One region of the Lysinibacillus sp. FSL M8-0134 genome, then DNA from elsewhere that is predicted to be linked to it. Evidence: riboswitches for the same ligand, from Rfam matches in the RefSeq annotation. Region 1 holds a riboswitch; each other region holds the start of a gene.
What was found. Region 1 has a riboswitch for cobalamin ahead of MKY49_RS10460 (ABC transporter substrate-binding protein). Riboswitches for the same ligand answer to the same signal wherever they lie in the genome.
Positions count from the first base shown of each region.

Region 2: linked by a shared signal. The riboswitch ahead of MKY49_RS20035 (FecCD family ABC transporter permease) and the one ahead of MKY49_RS10460 (ABC transporter substrate-binding protein) in region 1 are both predicted to bind cobalamin.
Region 3: linked by a shared signal. The riboswitch ahead of MKY49_RS09205 (ribonucleoside-diphosphate reductase subunit alpha) and the one ahead of MKY49_RS10460 (ABC transporter substrate-binding protein) in region 1 are both predicted to bind cobalamin.
Region 4: linked by a shared signal. The riboswitch ahead of MKY49_RS13900 ((2Fe-2S) ferredoxin domain-containing protein) and the one ahead of MKY49_RS10460 (ABC transporter substrate-binding protein) in region 1 are both predicted to bind cobalamin.

Region 1 is NZ_JBBPAJ010000001.1:2,066,573-2,072,651, reverse strand. Features, by position in the region: gene MKY49_RS10470 (S9 family peptidase) at 1-971, opposite strand, end outside; gene MKY49_RS10465 (precorrin-3B methylase) at 1,044-1,721, opposite strand; gene MKY49_RS10460 (ABC transporter substrate-binding protein) at 1,781-2,776, opposite strand; cobalamin riboswitch at 2,903-3,089, opposite strand; gene MKY49_RS10455 (translation factor GTPase family protein) at 3,272-5,209, shown strand; gene MKY49_RS10450 (hypothetical protein) at 5,589-6,079, opposite strand, start outside.
Region 2 is NZ_JBBPAJ010000002.1:41,624-47,702, reverse strand. Features, by position in the region: gene MKY49_RS20065 (nitroreductase family protein) at 1-131, shown strand, start outside; gene MKY49_RS20060 (NADPH-dependent FMN reductase) at 195-737, shown strand; gene MKY49_RS20055 (HAMP domain-containing sensor histidine kinase) at 849-2,249, shown strand; gene MKY49_RS20050 (response regulator transcription factor) at 2,221-2,913, shown strand; gene MKY49_RS20045 (YdhK family protein) at 2,955-3,524, opposite strand; gene MKY49_RS20040 (biotin transporter BioY) at 3,647-4,243, opposite strand; cobalamin riboswitch at 4,387-4,575, shown strand; gene MKY49_RS20035 (FecCD family ABC transporter permease) at 4,720-5,766, shown strand; gene MKY49_RS20030 (ABC transporter ATP-binding protein) at 5,772-6,079, shown strand, end outside.
Region 3 is NZ_JBBPAJ010000001.1:1,853,316-1,859,394, forward strand. Features, by position in the region: gene MKY49_RS09170 (histidine phosphatase family protein) at 1-289, shown strand, start outside; gene MKY49_RS09175 (bifunctional adenosylcobinamide kinase/adenosylcobinamide-phosphate guanylyltransferase) at 301-876, shown strand; gene cobS (adenosylcobinamide-GDP ribazoletransferase) at 897-1,673, shown strand; gene MKY49_RS09185 (histidine phosphatase family protein) at 1,646-2,242, shown strand; gene MKY49_RS09190 (bifunctional adenosylcobinamide kinase/adenosylcobinamide-phosphate guanylyltransferase) at 2,242-2,586, shown strand; gene MKY49_RS09195 (ECF transporter S component) at 2,618-3,112, shown strand; gene MKY49_RS09200 (hypothetical protein) at 3,109-3,792, shown strand; cobalamin riboswitch at 3,902-4,091, shown strand; gene MKY49_RS09205 (ribonucleoside-diphosphate reductase subunit alpha) at 4,255-6,079, shown strand, end outside.
Region 4 is NZ_JBBPAJ010000001.1:2,711,305-2,717,383, forward strand. Features, by position in the region: gene MKY49_RS13890 (sirohydrochlorin chelatase) at 1-485, opposite strand, end outside; gene cobJ (precorrin-3B C(17)-methyltransferase) at 501-2,171, opposite strand; gene MKY49_RS13900 ((2Fe-2S) ferredoxin domain-containing protein) at 2,176-2,547, opposite strand; cobalamin riboswitch at 2,694-2,876, opposite strand; cobalamin riboswitch at 3,121-3,304, shown strand; gene MKY49_RS13905 (energy-coupling factor ABC transporter permease) at 3,449-4,195, shown strand; gene MKY49_RS13910 (energy-coupling factor ABC transporter substrate-binding protein) at 4,197-4,469, shown strand; gene cbiQ (cobalt ECF transporter T component CbiQ) at 4,475-5,248, shown strand; gene MKY49_RS13920 (energy-coupling factor ABC transporter ATP-binding protein) at 5,245-6,079, shown strand, end outside.

The DNA of each region.
Region 1 (6,079 bases):
AAGTAGAAGCTTTTGTTATCGTTCAGCCATTGAACACGTGGTGTCACTACACCTTGTAGGAAATCTCCAATAGCAAAATCCCCAATCGGTGCATCAAATTCACCTGTGATACATGTCAGCACATTGTCTTGCAAATCATACACCCATAGCTTAGCTTGCGTAGCATTTTCAAATTCTCTTTCACTTCCTACATAGGAAATAAAGCGACTATTCGGTGACCATGATGTTTGATAATACATGCCTGTTCCTTGCGTAAGCTGGCGCGTCTCTTTTGTCTCTACATTTAATAAGAAAATATCGATATTAAATGAGAAATCTAGATCCTCCGCTTTATCTGCTAAATACGTAAGATATTGTCCATTTGGCGACCATGTATCAAGATGGAAATGTTCATTTCCTTCCGTCACTTGCTCAAGCTCACCCGATTCCAAATCGACGATGGCAATGTGGGTAAACTGCTCCAAATTCAAGAACCCACCTGCATCTGATTTATGTTTCATCTTGTCTATTTCGAGAGGCTTTACTTCTTTCTCCTCTTTCTTTTCATCCTCCACCTTGTCTAAGATAGATTCATCCTTCCCTAGCTTAACAGAAAAGGCAATTTTCTTTCCGCACGGTGACCATACAGGAGATGACGCACCATTTTTACAATGTGTCACTTGTTTTGCCTCACCCCCCGCTTTTGACAAAACATAAATTTGGGGCTGCCCCGTTCTCGTTGACAAAAAGGCAATTTGACTGCCATCCGGAGACCAAACAGGAGAACTTGTTCTATCCTCTCCAAATGTCCATTGCTTTGGCGTTCTATCCTTCAAGTGTATGTAAAATAAATTGGATATATAGTCTTTTTTCTTTTCATCAATACGCGTCTCTACATATATTACCTCAGTGCCATCAGGTGATAGCTGGGGATCTGCTACCGATTTTAAGTGATAAAGATCTTCTGGTTGAATTCCTTGTTTCGATGTCATGTTCTTACTCCTTTGGATTTGTAATTTTTATTGCCTTATTACAATACTTCGACACCCTAAGTAATATTCCTGCTATTTGATAGAATCTTTTACTATTTCCCAATATTCAGTGGATTTTGTTCTACGATAAAATTTATAAAAGGGCTCATGAGGACGTGCATACTCCTGATAAAGGCTTATAATTTGTAGCACAAAGCCTTCAATCTGTTCTACTCCTACCCTTTTTGCGAATAATGTGCCAGCCTGTGCCTTTGCCCCCATCGGTATAGCCCCTAAATAAACATCAAAGCTTTCGTTTTGATAAACGAGTCCTATATCATCAAAAGATGGGTTATAGCAGGCAGAGGCACAGCCATTCACGTTAACACGCACTCTTGAAGGGACCTGAATCCTCTCTAACGTATGATAAAGCTGTTCTGTAATATGCACTGCCTCCATTTTTTCACCATCACAAAAATCACATGCCTTCATGACGATATTAGGTACTGCTGGTGCAATATGTAGACCCGCTTCCTGTAAGGCTTGAACAGCTTGTGCGGCAGCACTCGTCGGGACGGATACTATAATACTATAAGAAGCCGAATACTTAATTGCCCCCTTTTCTCCAACAATCTCGGCTATTTTTTGAAATTGTGCTGGCGTGTAATGCTTATTAATAATGCCAGGACTGACAGCTAAGCGTGTAAATTCGCCTTGTTGGCTAAGTGTTTCGAAGGTTTGATCTGGTACGTTTTTTTGAAATGCATTCATGGATATCTCTCCTTATGAAAAAGGAGCTAGCAAAAACGCTAGCTCGGATTGTTGTTAGATTAAAAATTTTCAGGATAGAAGCCTTTTGCTAAAATTTCAATCGCCTCTGCTGCTCGAACTCCTTCAGATGCTGCTGATAGCGGAAGAATAACAAAGCGCTCATTTTTAACAGCTTCCATCTCCTTTAATGCGGGATCATTTTTTAAGAATTGAATCTTTTGTTCTGCTGTTGTTTCACCGTAATCAATGACAACCACCACCTCTGGGTTACGGTCTACTGCATCTTCTTTTGATACGGTTGTCCAGCCGGATTCCACATCACCAAAAATATTTTGACCACCAGCGATGGTCACTAGCTCATTCATAAAGTTTTGACCAGCTGTAAAGATATCCTTTTCACCGCTGTCAAACACTAACACACGTAAATTTTCATCATCTTTCGGTAATTTCGACTGTACACTTTCTACGTCTTTCGTCATTTGCTCAATTAAGGCTTCTCCACGATCCTCCACCCGGAAAATCTTCGCGATATTGCGAATATCAGTGAAAATATCCTCTAATGTCGGCTTTGTCATATTGGAAGCTGTATGTAAATACGTATGAATCCCTAATGCCTCTAGCTCTTCCGGAGTTCCTACGCCCTTTTCACCAAAGCCACTTTTCCAGCCTGCATATAAGAAATCCGCCTCTGCATCAATTACTTGCTCCTTCGTTGGATATTGATCTGAAAGCACAGGGACCTTATCGTAAGCTTCTTGTAATGGCTCATAGATTGTATCATCTAAGTAAGCTGTTCCTACCATGGAATCCTCTAATCCTAATGCCAGCATGATTTCCGTTACATGCTGATTTAAACTAATCGCTTTTTTTGGTGCTTCCTTGTATGTTTGCGTTGTATCATTATTTTCGATCGTTACTTCTGTTGTTGCTGTCTCGGACGGCTCAACCTTTTCACCCTGTTCTGCAGACTCTTTGTTGTCCGTTGCATTACAAGCGCCTAAAACAGCTACTAAGGCAATGACCATGATGAGCCATAAACTATTCCATTTCTTCATGTCCTAATCTCCTTTGTTATGAATATAGTTTTGAGGGCATAAAAAAACCCTCTTGTCGCCAAGAGAGAAGCATAGTGAAAAAATGGTATGGTCACCTTTATCACTATCCCCATCCTCGTGGTTCTTAGTTAACAGTTCATATTGGCAGGTATCCTGGCTTAGGTTCATCATCTATACGCCTTCCCATAGCTACACTACAGTGGCACGTTGTATAGACTCCCCATTTACAGTTGCGGGACAGCATCGGAATTACACCGATTTCCCTTTTAAGCAAATGACAAATGCCATTTGCACCAATACATTTTATAATGGTTAATACTATTGATAGACTAGCAGAAGAAGATTAATCACGCAATGAGGAACATGGCGTGACATCCATAATCCCCATTATATTAGCACTATTTCGACATAAAGACGAACTATTTTACAAGAAATATTTCTACGAGAATTCTGTTACAATGGGAAGATAGCAATGGATAGAAACGAGGATTGGTTATGTACAAAACAATTGGTGTACTTGCCCATGTCGATGCAGGGAAAACAACATTTTCTGAGCAAGTACTTTTTCATACAAATAGTATTCAAGCCCGAGGCCGTGTCGATCACCAGGATACCTTTCTCGATAATCATGAATTAGAGCGCAAGCGTGGCATCACCATATTTGCCGAGCAAGGTCGCATGAACATCGGCGATGATACATACACGTTAATTGATACACCAGGGCATGTCGATTTCTCCCCTGAAATGGAGCGTTCCATTCGAGTCATGGATTACGCCATTATTATTATCAGTGCAGTGGAGGGCGTGCAAGGTCATACAGAAACAGTATGGCAGCTGTTACGTAAATATCATGTCCCAACCTTCTTTTTTATCAATAAAATCGATCGTGAAGGGGCCAACGTAGAGGCAGTCATGAAGCAGCTACGTAAAGATTGCTCACCAGATGTCTTGTTGATCGATGAACCGCTTCGAGCAGATTATCTTTCTAGTAGTATGATGGAATGGCTGGCAGAGCGAGATGAAGAATTACTCGATGCCTTTTTGAATGAATCGTTGGAACATGAACAATGTCTAGCACAGCTAAAGGACATGATTACAAGTGAATGTGCTTTCCCTTGCTTTACAGGCTCGGCCTTAAAGGATGAGGGCATTCAGGAATTTATTGCCCAGCTTCCTCTATTAACCGATACTCATTTTGAACAGGATGCACCGTTTCAGGGAGAGGTTTTTAAAATACGACACGACGGCCACCAGCGTTTAACCTTTATGAAGGCCATGCAGGGGTCCTTACATGTGCGGGATGAATTTACCTTTGGCGAGACAACAGAAAAAATCACAGAAATTCGCCTTTATAATGGCAATCGCTTTGAAACCGTTCAACATGTTGAAGCGGGTGAGATATTTGCTGTTAAAGGGTTAAGTCAGGCAACTATTGGAGACCGCATTGGCAGTACTACACAATCGCAGCCGTACGAGCTCGTCCCAACCTTACAGGCAAAGGTACAATATGAAGGCGACCAACATATTAAAGAAGTGCTACAAATTTTTCGTTTGTTAGAAGCGGAAGAGCCTTCATTACGTGTTCTCTGGCAGGAAAAATTCCAGGAAATCCACGTGCATATAATGGGCGTTATTCAGCTAGAGGTACTCGTTGAGGTATTACAGAAGCGTTTTTCATTAGTCGTTTCTTTCGGAGAGCCACAAATTTTATACATGGAGACAATTGCGACAACGGTTACAGGCTATGGCCATTTTGAGCCACTCAAGCATTATGCGGAAGTGCATGTATTAATGGAACCAAATCCACGTGGAACAGGCATAACTTTTAGCAATGCCTGTCATGCGGATGATTTATCAGTAGGTAACCAACGACTTGTTGAAAAGCACTTATTTGAACGGGAGCATCATGGACTACTGACAGGCTTCCCGCTAACCGATGTTCATTTTACGCTGTTGACAGGTCGCGGGCACAATGAACACACATCGGGCGGTGATTTCCGAGAAGCTACTTTCCGAGCGTTACGCCAAGGACTTGAGCAAGCGCAGAATGTCTTACTGGAGCCATACTATCGCTTTAAAATGAAAGCCTCTAATGACTTTATTGGCCGCATGATGACCGACATTCAACAAGCAGCGGGTACATTCGATGACCCAATCTTGACGGAAACAGATGTAGTGCTAACAGGACGTGCGCCCGTTGCCACTTTGATGAGCTATAGTACAACCTTTGCTGCCTATACAAATGGAAAGGGCGCACTAACACTACAGTTTGACGGCTATGATGTGTGCCATAACCCCGAGGAAGTCATTGCACAAATTGGCTACGATAAAAATGCCGACCCTGAATATAGTTCCTCTAGCATCTTTTGCGCGAAAGGCAAAGGCTACACCGTCCCTTGGCAAGAAGTACAAGCCGCCATGCATTGCCAATAATATCGGGATTGGGATGGCCCGCTCGCGTGGGGATTTGCTCTTAGCGGCAGGGCTTCTTCCTTCCGCGGGTATTCCTAGCTCTAGCGCGGGTGTTTGCTCCTTTCGCGGGTATTCTTCGCTCTAGTGCGGGTATTTGCTCTCCTTCCGCGGGTTTTCCTCGCTCTAGTGCGGGTGTTTACCTCTTTCGCGGGTATTCTTCGCTCTAGTGCGGGTGTTTACCTCTTTCGCGTGTATTCCTCGCTCTTGCGCGGGTATTTCCTCTCCTTCCGCGGGTATTCTTCGCTCAAACGCGGGTGTTTCCTCTCCTTTCGCGGGTCTTCACTCAAGCAGCGATATTCTTTAATTAAAATAAGCCCTCCGTTGGTTGGAGGGCTTATATTTATAGGGCACCGACTGCTTTTTTTGTTGGCTTGTGCACGAAATATGCTGGTTGGACGATTACATAGTCATGCGAGTTTGTGAAATCAATTAACACTTTGCCTGGATGACTTTTGATAAGTTGTAAATGATCAATTAATTTCAGCAAAAGCTCATGGCCGTTACCGCGCGGATGCCAGTTGAAATGATCATTATTTAATTCTTGTACCGCTCCAATAAACTGGGCATATTCCTGCTGTACAAATGCGATGAGTTTGTCGTGCTGTGGTGCTAAATCCTCTATATATGTTTCATAAAAACGCATCACAATCGAGCATAGTAAATCATTCACTCGTGCAGCACTTAAAATAGGCTTTGGCTCGAATGTCAGCCGTTCAAGATTAGGCTTTGCCCGTGTTGAATCAATACGTGTTATGAAATGGTACGGCTCCCCATTCACCTCATAGACAATTGGATTGGACGGCATATACATCATAAAGCTATTGGTCTTCG
Region 2 (6,079 bases), on a different contig from region 1:
TGCGTGAACTATTTAATGTACCAGAAACACATGAAATAGCTCTAATGATCACAATTGGGAAAGAAAAAGAAAGTAGTCGTCGTCTTCGTGGTTATCGAAAGCCAGTTGAAGAATTTGCCACTTACTATTAAAGTGGTATAAAATACAATAGCTATACAAATACTAAGTTTAATGTACATTTAGGAGGAAACATCATGAAAGTAGTAGCCATCGTTGGTAGTATTCGTAAAGAATCTTATAACATGCAATTAGCTCACTTTATTCAAAAGCGTTATACAGAAAAATTAGAGCTTGAAGTTTTAAGCTTAAAGGATTTACCAATGTACAATCAAGATATCGAAAATGAAGCACCACAAGAAGTTCTTGATTTTAAAGCAAAAGTAAAAGCAGCAGATGCTGTGCTATGGGTTACACCAGAATATAATGGTACAGTTCCAGGTGTGATGGTTAATGCCATTGACTGGTTGTCTCGTGTAGATAAAGTAATGATTGGTAAGCCATCTATCATTATGGGCGCATCTATGGGGAACTTAGGTACTGTAAAAGCTCAATTACATTTACGTGATATTTTATTCTCTCCTGGTATTAACTCACCATTACTAAGTGGCAATGATGTTTATATTGGTGCTGTTCACACTAAATTCGATGCAGAAGGCAATTTAACAGATGAAGGCACTGTGAAATTCCTTGACGTTGTCATTGATAACTTCTTAAACTGGGCAAAAAAATACATTTAAATTAATCTGACCCATAGGTATTCAATATACTTATGGGCTTTTTTTACTTCTGCATGGATTTTTCACATTTACACGTTATACTTTTAAGAAAAAGAAAAATGGTGGTTATAGATGAGAAAGTTATCACTGAAGTTAGGTATCATTTTTTTCATCACATTATTTTGTATCGAAACATTTATGATGTTTTTTTTACATGCCTCCTTGACTAATTCTCGTGTTGAAGAGGAATTAGCAAGCTTACAAGCAAGGGGAAACTCCCATCGTACAATATTAGAACAGAACTTTAATAACGAAACCTTGGCCCATATAGTACTTATGGAATCGGATGAAAGTACGGATGTAGTGGTTACTAATCATCAGGGAGAAATACTAGCTTCATCGCAACCCCATCCAGAAATTAGAGATATGTTCAGTAAGATAGACGGGGAAATACCTTATAAGGGAAGAGTATTGCAAGCTAACTGGCAAGAGGCTAAGGCTATTGCCACTATCAGTCCTATTAAAGAACAGCAAACAACGATTGGCTACGTTTTTATGTTTCAACATACAGATTCCATCCACGCCTTAATGAAACGTTTAAATAAGCATTTTCTTATAGTTGGCATTGTTTCTGGTCTTGTCACTATAGCGGTGATTATCGTGCTATCTAAAAAGCTTGCAAAACCATTAATCCAGATGAAAGAGGCTACATTGAACATGAGTAAAGGTGATTTTACAGTCGACCTTTCTACGAATTCAAAAGACGAACTTGGTGATTTAGCGAATGCCATCCAACTGTTGTCTAATGACTTAAATCATTTAAGGCAAGAGCGTAAGGAGTTTTTGTCAAGCATTGCACATGAGCTCCGCACCCCACTAACATTTATTAAAGGCTATACCGACATTCTTGCCAAACGGGATTTGATAGAGCAAGATCGTCAAAAGTATTTAGCCATTATAATAGAAGAAACCAATAGACTTTCTCGACTCATCAAGGATTTATTTGATTTAGCGAAAATGGATGAAAACTCATTTGTAATTGAAAAACAATGTATCCAGCTACATTCATTTATTACAAGCATGGAAGAAAAATTACATCCTGCTTTTCAAGAGAAAGGTATATATTTCGATGTACATTGTGAAAAAGGCTTACTTCTATGGGCAGATGAAGCAAGACTAGAGCAAATCCTCCTTAATCTATTAAATAACGCGTTAATCTACTGTGCACCTGGAGAAACCACCTCAGTCACTGTTAAAAAAAACAAAGATGTGATAAGCATCATTGTGAAAGATACAGGAAAAGGGATTCCAGCGGAGGATGTACCTTATATTTTCGAACGGTTTTATCGAGTGGAAAAATCCCGTAGTCGTGCTCTAGGTGGCTCTGGTCTAGGACTTGCTATTGTTAAGGAATTGGTAGAGGCACATGGGGGGAAAGTGAAGGTTAGCAGTGAAATCAATAAAGGGACTACTTTTGAATTATTGTTTAAGGGAGTAGAAGCGAATGAAGACTATTTTATGCATAGACGATGAGCCAAGAATGTTAGATTTATTGACCCTTTACTTAGAGCCTACTTTTCATTGTAGAGCCATGTCGTCCGTTCTAGAAGGACTCGATTATTTAGAAGAAGAGCATGTGGATTTAGTTCTGTTGGATATTATGATGCCGGAGATGGATGGGTGGCAAGCTTGCCAGGAAATTAGGAAGTTTTGGGATGTGCCTATTATTATGCTTACGGCAAAAGGAGAGCATGCTGATATTGTAAAAGGCTTAAACATGGGTGCTGATGATTATATTTTAAAGCCTTTTGATGAGGAAGAGTTATTAGCGCGTATACATGCGGTATTAAGAAGGGCGAAAATAGATGAAAAAGTTATATGCTTTGAGGGGCTACGATTAGATAAGGAAGCGTTTGAACTTTATTTTCAACAAAAGGCAATCTCATTAACACCAAAGGAATTTTCCATGCTAGCCTTATTTTTAAATCATCAAAATAAAGTATTTTCCAGAGAACATCTTATCAACACAGTTTGGGGATATAATGTAATGATTGAAGATCGTACGATTGATTCACATGTGCGTAATTTACGAGAAAAATTAAGAAAAAGCGGCTTCCCTGCGGATGATTATTTACAAACAGTATGGGGTATCGGTTATAAATGGCATAAGTCCGCAGCACTTGAACATAAAAACTAGAAAACAACCTCTACCATACCTACTGGGAGAGGTTGTTTAAATTATTTTGAAGTTAACTCTTCTTCTGTTACCCATTTATGATTTTTTACTGCCTCACCATTTAAAGTGGAAGTGTAATCCACCATATAAACAGTTGTTTGTACAGCCTCTTCAATATGGACAAGCGCATTTTCCATACCTTCCATATGCGCTGCATCCGTTTTTACTTCTGTACCAGGAGCCAGAGGTGCTTCTTCGGGATCAATTAATTCTTCGTGAATGACCCACTTATGATTTTTAACAGGTTCTTCACCTGTAGTTGGTTCATAGGAAATAACATAAGCAGTCGTATCATAGGCCCCGACTATTTCTGCTTCTGCACCTTTCATACCGTCCATATGCCCGTTCGTAATAATAGCTGTACTTCCTACAGGAAACTTCGGATTTTCAGCAATTTTTAATGTAGCTGGTACTTCGCCTGAACTTGAATGGTTCATTGTCGAATGATCCATTTCTTCAGTCGTATGATTAGATGTAGACGCAGGCTTCGTTTGATCCACCGTACAAGCAGATAAAGTAAGTAAAGCTAATACTGATAGTAGTGCCATTGACCATTTTTGTTTGAATATCATGTTATATCCTCCTCACTATTTGCTAATACTGTAGCAAATAAATGTGCAGAAATAATGGACATGATCTACTACCAAAAATCAAATCACATCTTTCATCTAACAAGAAAGATGTGAGGAATTATTTATTGAATGGGCATGATTTTCAATGTTTTTTGTAATCGATAGGCGAAGATGCCAGCGAAAATCGCTAAGATAAAATCTTTTGGTAGTGGGGGGATCATCCAGAGCCAAGCTAGTTTATATGAAAAGACCTCTGGTGCACTTGCCCATAGTTTGTAGGCAAAATACATCCAATTTGTCCCTAGGAAATAATTAAGCGCAGTTGCGATTAACGCTGCCGCAATATAGCTTTTCTTTGTTGCACTTCGTTCTACAATTAGTCCTGCAACAAATGCTGCTCCAATAAATGTAATAATAAACCCAAAGGTAGGGCTTAAAATTTGTCCAACTCCCCCACCAAAACGAGCAAAAACAGGCGCTCCTGCTAATCCTATGCACATATAAACTGTACAGGCGAGCGCACCCTTTCTGCTACCAAGAACCAGTCCTGCTAAAATAGCAAAAAACGTTTGTAGTGTAATCGGTACACCACCCACCATCATAAATGGGGCAAAGGAGGTAATATTAGCCCCTATCATCATAAGTGTTGAGAATAACCCAATATAGGTAATGTCAATAGTTCTTAATTTATGATGACTCTGTTGTGTAGCAGTAGCCATAAATTTCACCTCGTTATAAACCTTCTTACTGCTAGTGTAAAAAACGAATATAATTGTGTCAACCTTATTATAGTTTTAAGTTAACTCAATTATAGTGTAGACTAACTAATTATAAAAATGTATGATAGAATCGTCACAATTTTATAACTTTAAGTACTATTGGTGTGATATTTTTTGAATGTCACTTAAAAGGGAAGTCGGTGGAAGTCCGACGCTGTCCCGCAACTGTAACGAGGAGTCTTATAATATTTTTTGCCACTGTGTTAGTATGGGAAGGCCATTATAGGATGCTGATTCGAAGCCAGGAGACCTGCCATTAGTAATACCTGTAATGCCCACGAGGATGCAAGCAATTACGGACAATAGCTGGATATTTTCTGACTTTGTTTAATCTAGGGTATTTCTATGCGTATTTTCGTATGGAATACCTTTTTTTATTGCTTCATCCATCAATACTTAGTAGGAGCTTTAAACGGATGAATAAAAAATTTATGTTTTTTTCCTTAATACTTTTCTTCGTATTAATCGTTTCTATGACAATAGCCGTTATGGTTGGGTCTGTATCAGTTACACCCTTCTATGTATGGAAAGTTATTCTTTCTAAAATCCCCATTATACAAAATGGCATAGAGCAAGACTGGAGTCGCTCACAGGAAATCATTATTTGGCAAATAAGAGCACCACGTGTTTTACTCGCAGCTATTGTTGGAGCTGGTCTAGCTATTGCTGGGGCAGCAATTCAGGCACTTGTGAGAAATTCCATTGCTGACCCTTATATATTAGGGATTTCGTCAGGTGCAGCTGTTGGAGCGACCTCAGTAATTATTTTAGGTGCCTTTTCATTTTTAGGAATCTATGCTCTTTCTGTATCTGCATTTTTAGGGTCATTACTTGCCATTGCGCTCGTATTTTTCTTATCACGAGTTGGTGGTCGTGTCTCAATTTTTCGCTTGTTATTGGCGGGGATGGCTGTGTCCTTTATTTTAACGGCCGTTTCCAATTTCATTTTGATGATGTCGAAACAAGAAGGGGCTTTAAAGGCTGTTATGTTTTGGATGCTAGGGAGTCTAGCTGGAGCCAAGTGGAATAATATTGTAATCCCGGCTTTCATATTCTTCCTCGTATTTGGGCTACTATGGCTACACTATCGAAATTTAAATTTATTATTACTAGGGGAAGAGGCAGCTGTAACGTTAGGGGTTAATTTACAGCAATTTCGTATTCAGCTCATTTTACTTGTTTCGTTGTTAACTGGTGTACTTGTCGCAGTCAGTGGCTCTATTGGATTTGTGGGATTAATCATTCCACATATCGTTCGGTTAATTGTGGGGTCAAACTATAAATATGTGATACCTATTAGTGCTTTAATTGGAGGAATCTTTTTAGTGTGGGCAGATGCTTTTGCCCGAATAATCATCGCACCTCAAGAAATGCCAATTGGTATTATAACGGCCTTTTGTGGAGGACCATTTTTTATTTGGCTACTCCGTCGTAACAATTATTCTTTCGGTGAAGGAGACTAACTTATATGACATTAGAAGCAAAGCAGCTATCATTCTCCATTTACGATGAGCGTATACTACATGAAGTAAGTATTCAAATAAAAGAAAAACAACTTGTTGGACTCATTGGCCCTAATGGTAGCGGCAAATCCACATTGCTAAAAAATATGTATCGTCTGCTAAAACCGGAAAGTGGTATGGTATTATTAAACGAACAAGATATTTTAAAGCAATCAAGTAAATCGATTGCTAAAAATTTAGCCGTTGTTAGTCAAGAAACACCTGTTTTATTTGACTTCACAGTACATGATTTAGTCAGTATGGGAAGAACGCC
Region 3 (6,079 bases), 210 kb from region 1:
TACTAATTACCCAGCACAGTTTGTTGCAACACATACGGAAAGCTTTGGTGCTGTGACAGAAAGAGCCATGTTTACATTAAAGAAAATAGCGGATCAACATCCCGATGAAACGGTACTCATTGTCTCTCATGCAGTAACCATTAAATGTATCGTTAACGCTATTTTACAGCGAAGTATAAGTGAGCTATGGACAGCCCCATACATTCATGGAACAAGTGTGACAGTGATTGAACGACAAGAGCAACAATGGGCTGTGAAAGAAATTGGCAATCTTCATCATTTACAATAGGAGGTGTCCTGATGCCACTCATTTTTATTACAGGTGGTGTTCGTAGTGGGAAATCCCATTTTGCTGAGCGAACAGCGATTCAGCATTACCAAGCACAGCTAGGTCCCACAAAACGTTTAATTTATCTGGCTTCTGGCATCGCCTTAGATCGTGAAATGGCTAAGCGGATTGACCGACATCAGGCAGATCGGCAGGCACAACCTGTGCAGTGGCTAACGGTGGAGGCACCCTATGACATGGCAGAGGTTTTAGCAACACTCCAAAATGGGGATGTGGTGCTGTGGGACTGCGTGACAACGTGGCTAACAAATGCTTTTTATGAGGGCTTTGACAGTGGTACGCCATGTATAGATCAGCCAGGCTGTTTAGAAAACAAGCTACTGAACATCAAACAGGCCATCCTTTCATTACTAAATAAGGATGTGACTTTTTTAGTTGTCTCCAATGAACTGTTTGATGAGCCACCATATGATAGTGATGAAGTAGAGTTATACCGACGAACACTCGGCCAATGGCATCAATGGTTCGTTGTCATTGCACAGGAGGCCTATGAAATGAATTATGGTATTGTAAAGAGATGGAAATAATCGAGAAAGAAGGCAAGACGATGAAAACTGTTTGGCATAGCCTACAATTGGCATTTCAATTTTTTACGGTTTTGCCAGTACATAAAGAGCTACCGTTAACTAGGCCAACGATTACAGGGATGTTCGCCTGTTTACCGTGGATAGGAGCGTTAATGGGAACAACTGTGGCAGCCGTACTCTATGGTCTCACACAGTGGACAGCGAGCAGTGAAGTCATGCTAGCTTTTATAATCATAGCGCTTTTTGCCTTATGGACAGGTGGTTTGCATTTAGATGGCTTTATTGATATGGGCGATGCTTATTTTTCCTACCGAGATCGGGACAAGCGGGTAGAAATTTTAGATGATCCACGTGTTGGCGCTTTCGGTGTATTGTCTGTGCTGTTTTTACTAATGGGGAAATTTGTTGTCCTCCATGAGCTTTTCGTCCAACAGAAATTCGCCTTATGGATGGTGCTGTTTGTGCCTTTTCTGACTAGAGTTGGGATGAGCTTTTATTTTATGTCCCTCGACTGTTCGAAAGAAAAAGGTCTCGCCTATTTTTTTAAATCCCATATTCACGCAAGTCTATTAAAAGTGTTCATGCTGCTATCACTTGGCATAGCTCTGACGGTTGTTTTGATTTTCACCCAGTTCTCTCTGCTGCCCATTGTATTAGTTATTGTTTTAGCATTCGCACTGATGATTTTTAGACAATTTACGCTACGTAATTTTGGTGGTGTATCAGGGGATTTACTTGGTGCATCTATTGAAGGGATGGAGGTTGTGCTATGGGTGACATTGTTACTGTGCGCTTGATGAGGCATGCGCCAACAAAGGAGAATCTAGAAAAACGCTATCTTGGTTGGACAGATGCCCCATTAGCTGATCCAACCACGCTTTCAGTTATAGACGATGCTGTAACAAACGTATATGGGAGTGATTTACGGCGGTGTCGAGAAACCGCCGCTCATTATTTTCCGAACGCAAGCTATCATGCAGATGCTCGCTTTCGTGAGACGAATTTTGGTGCATTTGAAGGGAAAACATATGATGAGTTAAAATCGAATGCTCATTATCGTGCATGGCTAGATGATCCGATTAAGATGCCACCGCCACAAGGAGAGGCTTTTCATGACTTTGTGGCACGTGCTGTGGAAGGCTTTTGCCATTTACCGAAGGATGAGGATCAGTATGATTTAGTGGTGCATGGCGGGGTGATTCGTGCCTTACTCGTCGCCTTTGCCCCAACAGAACAGCCTTTTTGGTCGTATGATGTGCCACATGACAAACAATTTATTTTAACGTTTACAAGAAAGGCTTGGGAGGAGGGAGCAAGATGCACGTCTTTATTGGAGGCGCCTATAACGGTAAAACCGACTATGTGATGGGCTTGTATAAAGAGCGACAGGTCGCCCTTGTCGATGGCGATCTACCAGAGATTGCACCGGCCTGTGAAGTACTGGTAATTAGAAATTTAGAAAACTGGTTGGTGACACAAAATCTAGAGGACGATGACCAAGTGGTTCAAGCGGTACTTGCAACTTTAAGGAGGCTTGAACAGCACTGTACGCTAGCGCTCATTGTTAACGATATGGGGCGTGGTGTTGTGCCAATAGACAAACAAGCGCGACTCCTACGCGATACATGTGGTCGCTTATATCAGGTGTTATTTACTGAAGCTGAGCAAGTTGTACGTATTTGGTACGGAATTGCCGAACAGCTGAAGTAAGGTAGACATACTACAGAAAAGAGGACATGGAATGGATCGACAAAGATTAAGGAATTGGATATTGACGGCAATGGTTGCTGCCATTTGTGCAGTAGGGGCAGTCATTAAGGTGCCGGCATTTATTTCGACTGCTGCACTCGACTCGGCTCCTGCCTTTTTGGGCGTAGTCTTTTTATCCCCATTTTTAGCAGGGCTTGCTGGATTTATCGGTCATTTTATTACAGCGTTGACTGCTGGATTTCCATTAGGACCACTACATCTTATCATCGCGTTCGAAATGTTCATCGTCGTATGGATCTTTGGTGTGATGCATAGAAAAGGTCTACATGTTTGGAAATGGCCAGTTGCACTCGTATTGAATGGCATTGTGGCACCATTACCGTTTTATTTTTTAATTAGCCCTGCCTTTTTCTGGGGTGCATTAGGTAGCATTTTCATGGCAACCGTTATTAACCTAGTCATTGTTGCGGTAGTGATGCCGGTTTTATCAAAGGTCTTTTTACGTAAGGAAGGACGCGTTCAATGAGAAATGCTATGAAAGTGGGCACGTTCATTGTGACAATGGATAATGCGGCAGCCATTGGGGAAAAGCCACAAGATGTAGTGTCAGCATCTGACCAACTAACAGCTTACATGACAGCACGTGTGACATTTTTAGAGCAGCTTGCGGCACAGGCATTACCTTGCCAAGTTTTACTCGCTAATTTCTCTGGTGATACGGCATGGAAACGTTATGAAAGAGGTATTCAACAGGTGTTTGAGGAAACTGGTATAGCCTGTCCTGCAATTGCAGGAAGTACGGAATCGAATATGCCCACGCTACAGTCAGGTGTAGCCATTACGATGCTTGGGGAAATACAACAACGTCAACCATTTGACCATGAACAGCTCAGCTGGTACACTTATGGCTTGCCGCTTGTAGGGGAAGAAGTGTTAGCGCAGCCAGAAGACGTAGCACAGCTTCAGCCCATTTTTCAGGCATGGCAGGCGGAGATCGTGCAGCAAGTTTGGCCAGTCGGGTCAAAGGGGCTACAAGGCGAATTAGCGCGTCTTTTTGGACAGCAACAAGTTGAAAGTTCGCTTGATCTGACCAAATCAGCAGGTCCTTGTTCGGTCATTTTGCTTGGCATCGATCCTAAAAAAGAGCAGCAGGCACAAAATTTTTTCCAAAGAAATTTTGAAAAACTACGCAAAACTGCACCGTAATAGGGCTTGTTTCGAGCAAAAGGGCTGCGTTAAAAATCGCAAGGTACGAAACACCTATTGCAACACGAAACACAATATGTTAGATTTGTTTAGGAGTTAAAACACAATATATAGTATTTGGACAAGCGGTACCAATATGGTTTAAAAGGGAATTCGGAACAAGAGTCATCTTAAGCCGAAGCTGTCCCCGCAACTGTAAGTGCTGACAAATAATCAAGAGGCCACTGTTGAAAAAACGGGAAGGAGATTATTTGGAGGAAGCATGAGCCAGGAGACCTGCCGAGTTGTTCAAGACAGCAACACATTCTTCGGGGATTGAGAAGTGGAGGCGAGAGATTTGTTCACTTCTTTGTGTGCATGTCCTTCATTTCCATTTCCGATTTTACAGCGATCACGTAACCGATAGATGTTGCGTGATCGCTTTTTGTGTTGCTTGGAGAAAGAAAGGGAGAGAATGTGTACATGACAATTCAAATCGAACAGCAACTAGCTAAGTTAAAAAATAGTTATACGGAGGATGAGCTTGAAAGCTTTGTAAGGTTATCGGATCGTTGGCTACGAAAAAACGACAATGCCACATTTGAAGCATGGGCGGATGCGATGATTTTACAAACACTTAGCCTAATTGATGAGGAAGAGCCCTATTGGACATTTGTGGCTGCACACATTTATTTAGAAAAATTATACGATCAATTTGCAACGCGACGTGGCGTTTCACCAAAGGATGTTTATCAAGAATTTCCAGCTCATCTTGCACAATACACTGAAGCGGGCTTATATCATGAAAGCTTAACAACAAAATATAGTGAGCAGGAGCTTCAACAATTAGCAAGCTATTTAGAACCTAGTCGTGACGAGCTATTCACGTATATTGGCTTGAAGACATTAATGGATCGTTATGTTGTACGTGATTATACAAAAACACCTGTAGAGCTCCCACAAGAGCGTTGGATGGTCATAGCCATGACATTAATGCAGGATGAAACAGAAAATCGTCTAGAAAAAGTGCGAGAAGCTTACTGGGCGATGAGTAATTTATATATGACTGTTGCAACACCGACACTATCAAATGCTGGTAAGACACATGGTCAGCTTTCAAGTTGCTTCATCGATACAGTGGATGACAGCCTACAAAGCATTTACGATACGAATACCGATGTTGCAACATTGTCTAAATATGGTGGTGGTATAGGCGTTTACATGGGCAAAATTCGTAGCCGTGGCTCGTCCATTAAAGGCTTCAAAGGTGCATCAAGTGGTGTGCTACCGTGGATTAAGCAGCTCAATAATACGGCTGTCTCTGTCGATCAGCTAGGGCAACGTCAAGGAGCCATCGCGGTTTATCTTGATGTTTGGCATAAGGACGTCTTTACGTTTTTAGATTTACGCTTAAACAATGGTGATGAACGACTACGTGCCCATGATATTTTCACAGGGCTATGTTTACCAGATCTATTTATGGAAACAGTAGAAGCCCGTGGAGAATGGCACTTATTTGATCCACATGAAGTACGTGAAGTGATGGGCTTCTCTTTAGAGGATTTCTACGATGAAACAAAGGGCAATGGCTCCTTCCGCACGAAATATGCAGCATGTATTGCTAATCCATTATTAAGCCGTGAAGTAGTACCAGCCATCGATATTATGAAGCGTATTATGCGCTCACAACTCGAAACTGGCGTTCCATTCATGTTTTACCGAGATGAAGTGAACCGCATGAATCCGAATAAGCATGAAGGAATGATTTATAGTTCGAATTTGTGTACAGAAATATTCCAGAATATGTCAGCAACGGAGTTTGAATCCATTACATTAGAAGACGATGTTATCGTGACTCGTCGCAAGCCTGGAGATTTTGTGGTTTGTAACTTGTCCTCTATTAATCTAGGAAGAGCCGTGCCTGCTAGTGTCTTAGAGCGGTTAATTCCGATTCAGGTACGTATGCTTGATAATGTTATTGCGTTAAATACTATCCCTGTGAAACAAGCAGAGCGTACGAACCTACGCTACCGTGGTATTGGACTTGGCACATTTGGCTGGCATCATTTATTAGCCTTAAAGGAAATTCAGTGGGAATCAGATGAAGCTGTAGAATTTGCGGACAAGCTTTATGAGGACATCGCCTACCTAACAATTCGTGCCTCTAACGCTTTAGCAAGCGAAAAAGGAGCGTATCCATTATTCGAGGGCTCTGATTGGCAAACAGGTGCCTATTTTGAAAAGCGCGGCTATGACAGCGACAAATGGAATGCTTTACGTGAGGCAGTGGCGAAAGAGGGAATGCGAA
Region 4 (6,079 bases), 640 kb from region 1:
ACAGGTAGCTCCTCCCATAAAAGACGAGTAATTTTATAAAAATCACCATTTGCAGATGGATCACTGCCACCTCGTGCAATTAATAAAATCGCTGTATCTTGCTCTTCCTGTTCCGCATTAAAACCAATTTCAGCGAGACGATCTTGTAATATCGCAAAGATTTCTTCATGAATTCCAATTGTTTGACCGTACGTGAAAGTAATATTCGGGTAATGCTCACGCGCATGCTCGATCTCTGCTGGAATATGTAGCTTCGAATGACCAGCATGCAGTAATATGATCGGTATTACATGAACCTCTGTCGCGCCCTTCTTCACGCAGTTTGTAATGCCCTCTTCAATATTTGGTGATGCAAATTCAAGGAAACAAGTTTCCACTAAAAACTGTTCATCAATACGAGGCTTCATTTGCTCGATAAATGTACGTACCTCATCATTCCCTGCTGCTAAACGGCTCCCATGGCCGACAAATAAAATCGCTTTCATCTCTTTTCTCCTTACCTAGTCGCCGCACGGAGCTGGCTCTACTTTTATTTTGGAAGACATATCTTGATACGTATAATGCAGTATCTTTTTCACACGTTTAAAGTATTTAAACAAGCGTTCATTTGGATGAGCATTTGCTTTATATTCTTCAATAATGTCTGTAATAAGTGGGAGTAGCTGTTCAGGCTCCAACCCTTCTACAACTGGCTGCGCTGCATGAGCCGTACGACCGACTGGCTTTGCTCCAATAAAAACATCAAATTTACTTTTACGATAGACGATGCCAATATCATCAAATACAGCTCGATAACAGGCCATACCACAGCCATTGAAGCCAATATTTAATGTTTTAGGTAAGGACATGCCGCCTAGTTTTTCTTGTATTTCTTCCGCATATGGAATGGAATCAGCCTTTTCACCATAGCAAAAATCACAAGCCTTCAATGACAGGACATCCCCAATAGGCGCTAATAAAAAGCCTACTTCCTGTAATTTCTCTGTAATGCGTTCAGGCTCTGTCGTCGGAATTTTTAAGTGGATTTGATGGTCTGGCGTATATTCCATCGTGCCCTCTTCTCCAACCACCTCTGCTAATGTCATCATTTGCTGTGGTGTGAAAAACTTATTGGCTACCCCAGGACTTACTGCTAGCTCAAAAATAGATTCTATTTTTTGCTGCACAAGCTTCGGCGGCGTGACCTTAATTGCACTTGTTCCTTTCACCATGGCGAGTGCCGCTGTTGCCATTTCAAGCGCTGTTTTTTTCGGCCGAGGCGTAGCCGCTACACTGGGTTTATTAAATCGTCCAGCATTAGGGTCTGCTGCAAAGTCATCACGTGCAGTCCCTGTCTCTTGGTTCATTGCCCACGGCTCATTTTCTTCACGTAAACGCTGATGTGGTCGTAATGGCTGTTTTTCTTCCCCAAGTGTATATTTACGCTGGTAGCCACGTGGCGTAATCATTTTATTATCATAGAAAAATGTCGATGAATTGCCGATAATCACGGTTGTCAGCATACCAATATCATGTTCGAGCATTTCTGCTAATGTTGTCATCGTCACTTCCTGACGTTCTCTATAGGCACTTTTTACAAGTCCTACTGGTGTGTCTGGCGAGCGATATTCTAAGAGAATTCGTTGTGCTTCTACAATTTGTCTTGTTCTCCTACCGCTTTTAGGATTGTATAAAGCAATAACAAAATCAGCCATTGCAGCAGCCTCGACACGCTTTGCAATTAAATTCCATGGTGTTAGGTGATCACTCAGACTAATGGTACAAGCATCATGCATAATCGGAGCCCCTAGTAAACTAGCACATGAATTGATTGCTGAAATACCAGGAACTATTTCTACTTCAATGCCTGTAGCTTCTGTCCAGCCTAATTCGATTAACACTTCGTACACTAATCCCGCCATACCATAGACGCCCGCATCCCCACTCGAAATTACGGAGACGATGCTGCCTGCTTCTGCTTGACGAACAGCCTCTTGAGCACGTGATACCTCTTCTGTCATTCCGGTACTGACAATAGACTTTGCACTGACTAAATCTTGAATAAGCTCTACATAGGTTTTATAGCCTATGATCATATCACTTTGTTGTAAAGCCTCTACTGCTCGTGTCGTAATATGCTTAAAATCTCCAGGTCCAAAGCCCACTACGAAAATTTTCCCTTTTTGCGCCATGCTGTTACCCCTCTTTCACCTTTTCGATCCCTTTAATGGCTGTCGTTTGTGCTGTACGCTGTAATGTACCTTCCCGAAGTGTAAAGACATGTTCGTTGTATAATGATTCATGATGTAAATCTTGTACGAGTATTCTTGCATGCTCTGTTGATGGCACTCGATACCAATTTCCTTGTGGATAGGCGATGACTACACAAGCATCCTTGCATCGTCCATTACAGCGCGTTCTTGTCGTATGTATTTCCTGATCGAGTGCTTGTCGCTGTATTTCATCTCGAATGGCTAAGGTAATTTCCTCAGCATCCTTTCTCATGCAGCTACTGCCATTGCAAATAAAGAGATGTGTTTTCATCCCCTCTAAATTCCATGTTGTCATCTTCTGTCTCCCCTCATTTGCTTTCTGGAAAAAGAAAAAACCCTCACTCTTAACGAAGAGTAAAGGTTTTGTAGAAGCCAAATAAAAACGAATAGAATAAAATACAGGTACTCGCTCTCGCTTCAACTTCTCCCTCCGAAAAGTTTGCATGCACAATCAAATAAGCAGGTTTCCTGACTTAAGCTTCATTTTACTATCGCACCTTCCCAAGTTTTCACCAGTGGTACCTGCGAATTCATCAGCTATTACAGTAGCGGGGGCTGTATTGGATTTTCACCAATTTCCCTATTATCTCGAGCTATTCGAGCACTTATTGACGTTTTATATGAAATTTATTATCTTCTTCAATTGTTTAGAAAACTGTCTCTATCATATCTTATTATTTTAAAATTTCAATATTTCTTTAAAAATTTATGACAAATTTATCAATTTTGCTCGAATCTTATTCTTTAAAAAACTAAGTACTCCTTACTTCTATCTAAATTTTCTATATGGATATGCAATTAAAAATTTTTATATAAAAAAATCTAGCACAATTATGGAAATTTATGTTACACTTTGTCGTGAAATCTCACAACTTTATGTTTTTTCGGTGTAAAATGCTTGCCATTTTACTTAAAAGGGAAGCCGGTTTGAATCCGGCGCGGTCCCGCCACTGTAATAGGGAGCTTTATAGATAATGTCACTGTCCAATGATGGGAAGACCTATAAAGTGTTGAACTAGAGCCAGGAGACCTGCCGAAAAAAAGGTGATCGTTTCAACCTACGAGGATAGGTGTGCGGCTTAGCAGATGAGAATGATTTGCTTTTTTTAGCTATGCACTTTTCCAGCAGCGGAGAAGTGCTTTTTTATTTTACGCACGCTACATTCTTAAAAAACTAATCGTTAGGAGGAAAGCTTTTGACATTTTCATGGTGGAAACTTAGTTATTTTTTATTGGCCTTGTTAATCGTGCCAAACCGGGCCTTTGCTATGCATATCATGGAAGGCTTTTTACCCATTGAATGGGCCATTTTTTGGTGGGTCATCACGACTCCCTTTATTATTCTAGGATTGCGTTCCATTCGAAAAACAATGGAAGAAAACCCTGAAACAAAAATGCTCTTAGGGCTTTCAGGAGCATTTGCTTTTGTGCTATCGGCCTTAAAGATCCCCTCTGTTACCGGGAGCTGCTCCCACCCAACTGGCGTTGGACTTGGAACAGTTTTATTTGGACCTTTAGCAATGAGTGTCATTGGGACGATTGTGTTATTATTCCAATCATTACTATTAGCGCATGGTGGTATCACTACTTTAGGAGCCAATGCCTTTTCTATGGCTATTGTCGGTCCGTTTATTGCTTACTTTGTTTTTAAAGGGGCTCAACAAATAGGGTTGTCATTTTCACTTGCCGTTTTCTTTGCCGCTATGCTTGGTGACTTAGGTACATATATTGTGACTTCTGTCCAACTAGCACTAGCCTTCCCTTCAGAGGTTGGAGGTTTTATGGCATCCTTTACAAAGTTCGCAGGAATTTTTGCCTTAACTCAAATTCCGTTAGCCGTTAGTGAAGGAATTTTAACAGTCATTGTGATGAATTTCTTGAAAAAATACAATGTCAGCGAATTAAAAACTTTACGTGTTTTCTCTACAAAGGAGGCACATTAAAATGAAACGTAATGTATTGCTATTAGTGATTGTAGTGCTGTTAGCCATCATCCCACTGTTCATCCAAAAAGGAGCAGAATTTGGTGGTGCTGATGGAGAAGCAGAAGCTGCTATTGGAGAAATCGATGCAGAATATGAACCGTGGTTCGACAGCTTATGGGAGCCGCCAAGTGGTGAAATCGAAAGCTTATTATTCGTCCTACAAGCCGCTATTGGTGCTGGTTTTATTGGCTACTTCATTGGCTATATGCGCGGCAAACATAAAGAAGGTTAACCAACATGTTGCTCATTGATAAATATGCCTACCTCAATAAGCTAGCGTTCGTTCATCCACTTGAAAAAATGATCTTTTCACTTGGACTACTTCTAGTAACGCTTATCATGAAAGATGAAGGTCTTTCACTCATTACATTTTTTGTAATGAGTGCTTTTATCATTATAGGTGCGAAAATCCCGCTTAAATACTATATTAAATTACTATTACTACCAGCTTTTTTCTTGCTGACGAGTCTCGTATCCATTTTACTAGCTATTACACCTTCAACCACTGTCTTACCTGCGCATGTTTGGTCTTTCACGTGGATGGCTTGGACAATATTCATCGGGAAAGCAAGTGTCCTAACTGCGCAACACTTGTTCTTTATCGTTCTTGGCAGTATTAGCTGTTTATATTTTTTAATTTTGACCACATCCGTACAAGGAATTTGTTTTGTGCTACGACAATGGCGACTTCCCTCACTCCTAGTCGAGCTAGTAGAATTAACCTATCATTTTATCTTTATTTTTTTAGAGAGCATGCAAAAAATTCATCTAGCCCAGCAGGCCAGGCTTGGCTACCATTCACCTATGCAGTGGCTACGCTCTATATCTATGCTTATTGCGGCACTATTTGTTGAAATGTTTCAGCGTAGTCGAGAGCTCAACAATGCCATGCAGTCACGGGGTGGTGAAAGCGTTTATTGGCAAGAGACGAGCTCTTATAGCAAGAAAAACTGGCTAGGCATGGCCGTTATTTTTCTAGTGCTCATCGTTTATGGAGGATACTTCTCATGAAAAACTGTTATTTTGAACTAAATCAGCTGTCCTATGCCTATGCTGATGGAACGAAGGCTCTGACAGACATTACCTTACACATACCTAAAGGAAAAAAAATCGCCATCCTAGGTCATAATGGTGCTGGAAAATCGACTTTATTTCAGCATCTGAACGGCATCTTGAAGCCAACTGCTGGAACGATATTATTTGAAGGAAATAAGCTTCAATACAATCGAAAGGCATTAAAGGCACTTCGCCAGCAAGTCGGCATCGTTTTTCAAGATGCGGATCATCAACTTTTTTCAGGCACTGTCAAGCAAGATATCGCATTTGGACCGCTGAACCTTGGTTGGTCTACTGCAAAAGTTGAAGAAAAAATAGCATGGGCTGTTGCACAGACAGAAGTGGGAAATTTACTCGAAAAACCGATTCATTTTTTAAGTGTAGGTCAAAAAAAGCGTGTGGCAATGGCAGGTGTGTTAGCGATGGAGCCCTCTGTCCTCCTGTTAGATGAACCAACAGCTGGTCTTGATAATTATTATTCTTCAAAAGTTTTACAAACTTTAGCTAAATTAGCAGACGGTAAAAGAACGATTTTACTAGCTACTCATGATCTCTCTCTTGCTTATGAATGGGCGGATCAAATTATTGTTATGGAGGGTGGATCAATTATTTATAATGGCGATCCTATCACCTTGTTTTATGATGAAGAATTGCTAACACAAGCTCATCTAGAACGACCATGGGTTTTAGAAATGGTCTTAGCATTACAAAAAAAGAAATTAGTGCAGGAAAGCATCCGTATGCCTCGCTCTAAAAAAGATATAGAAAAATTAATTGACCAAATTG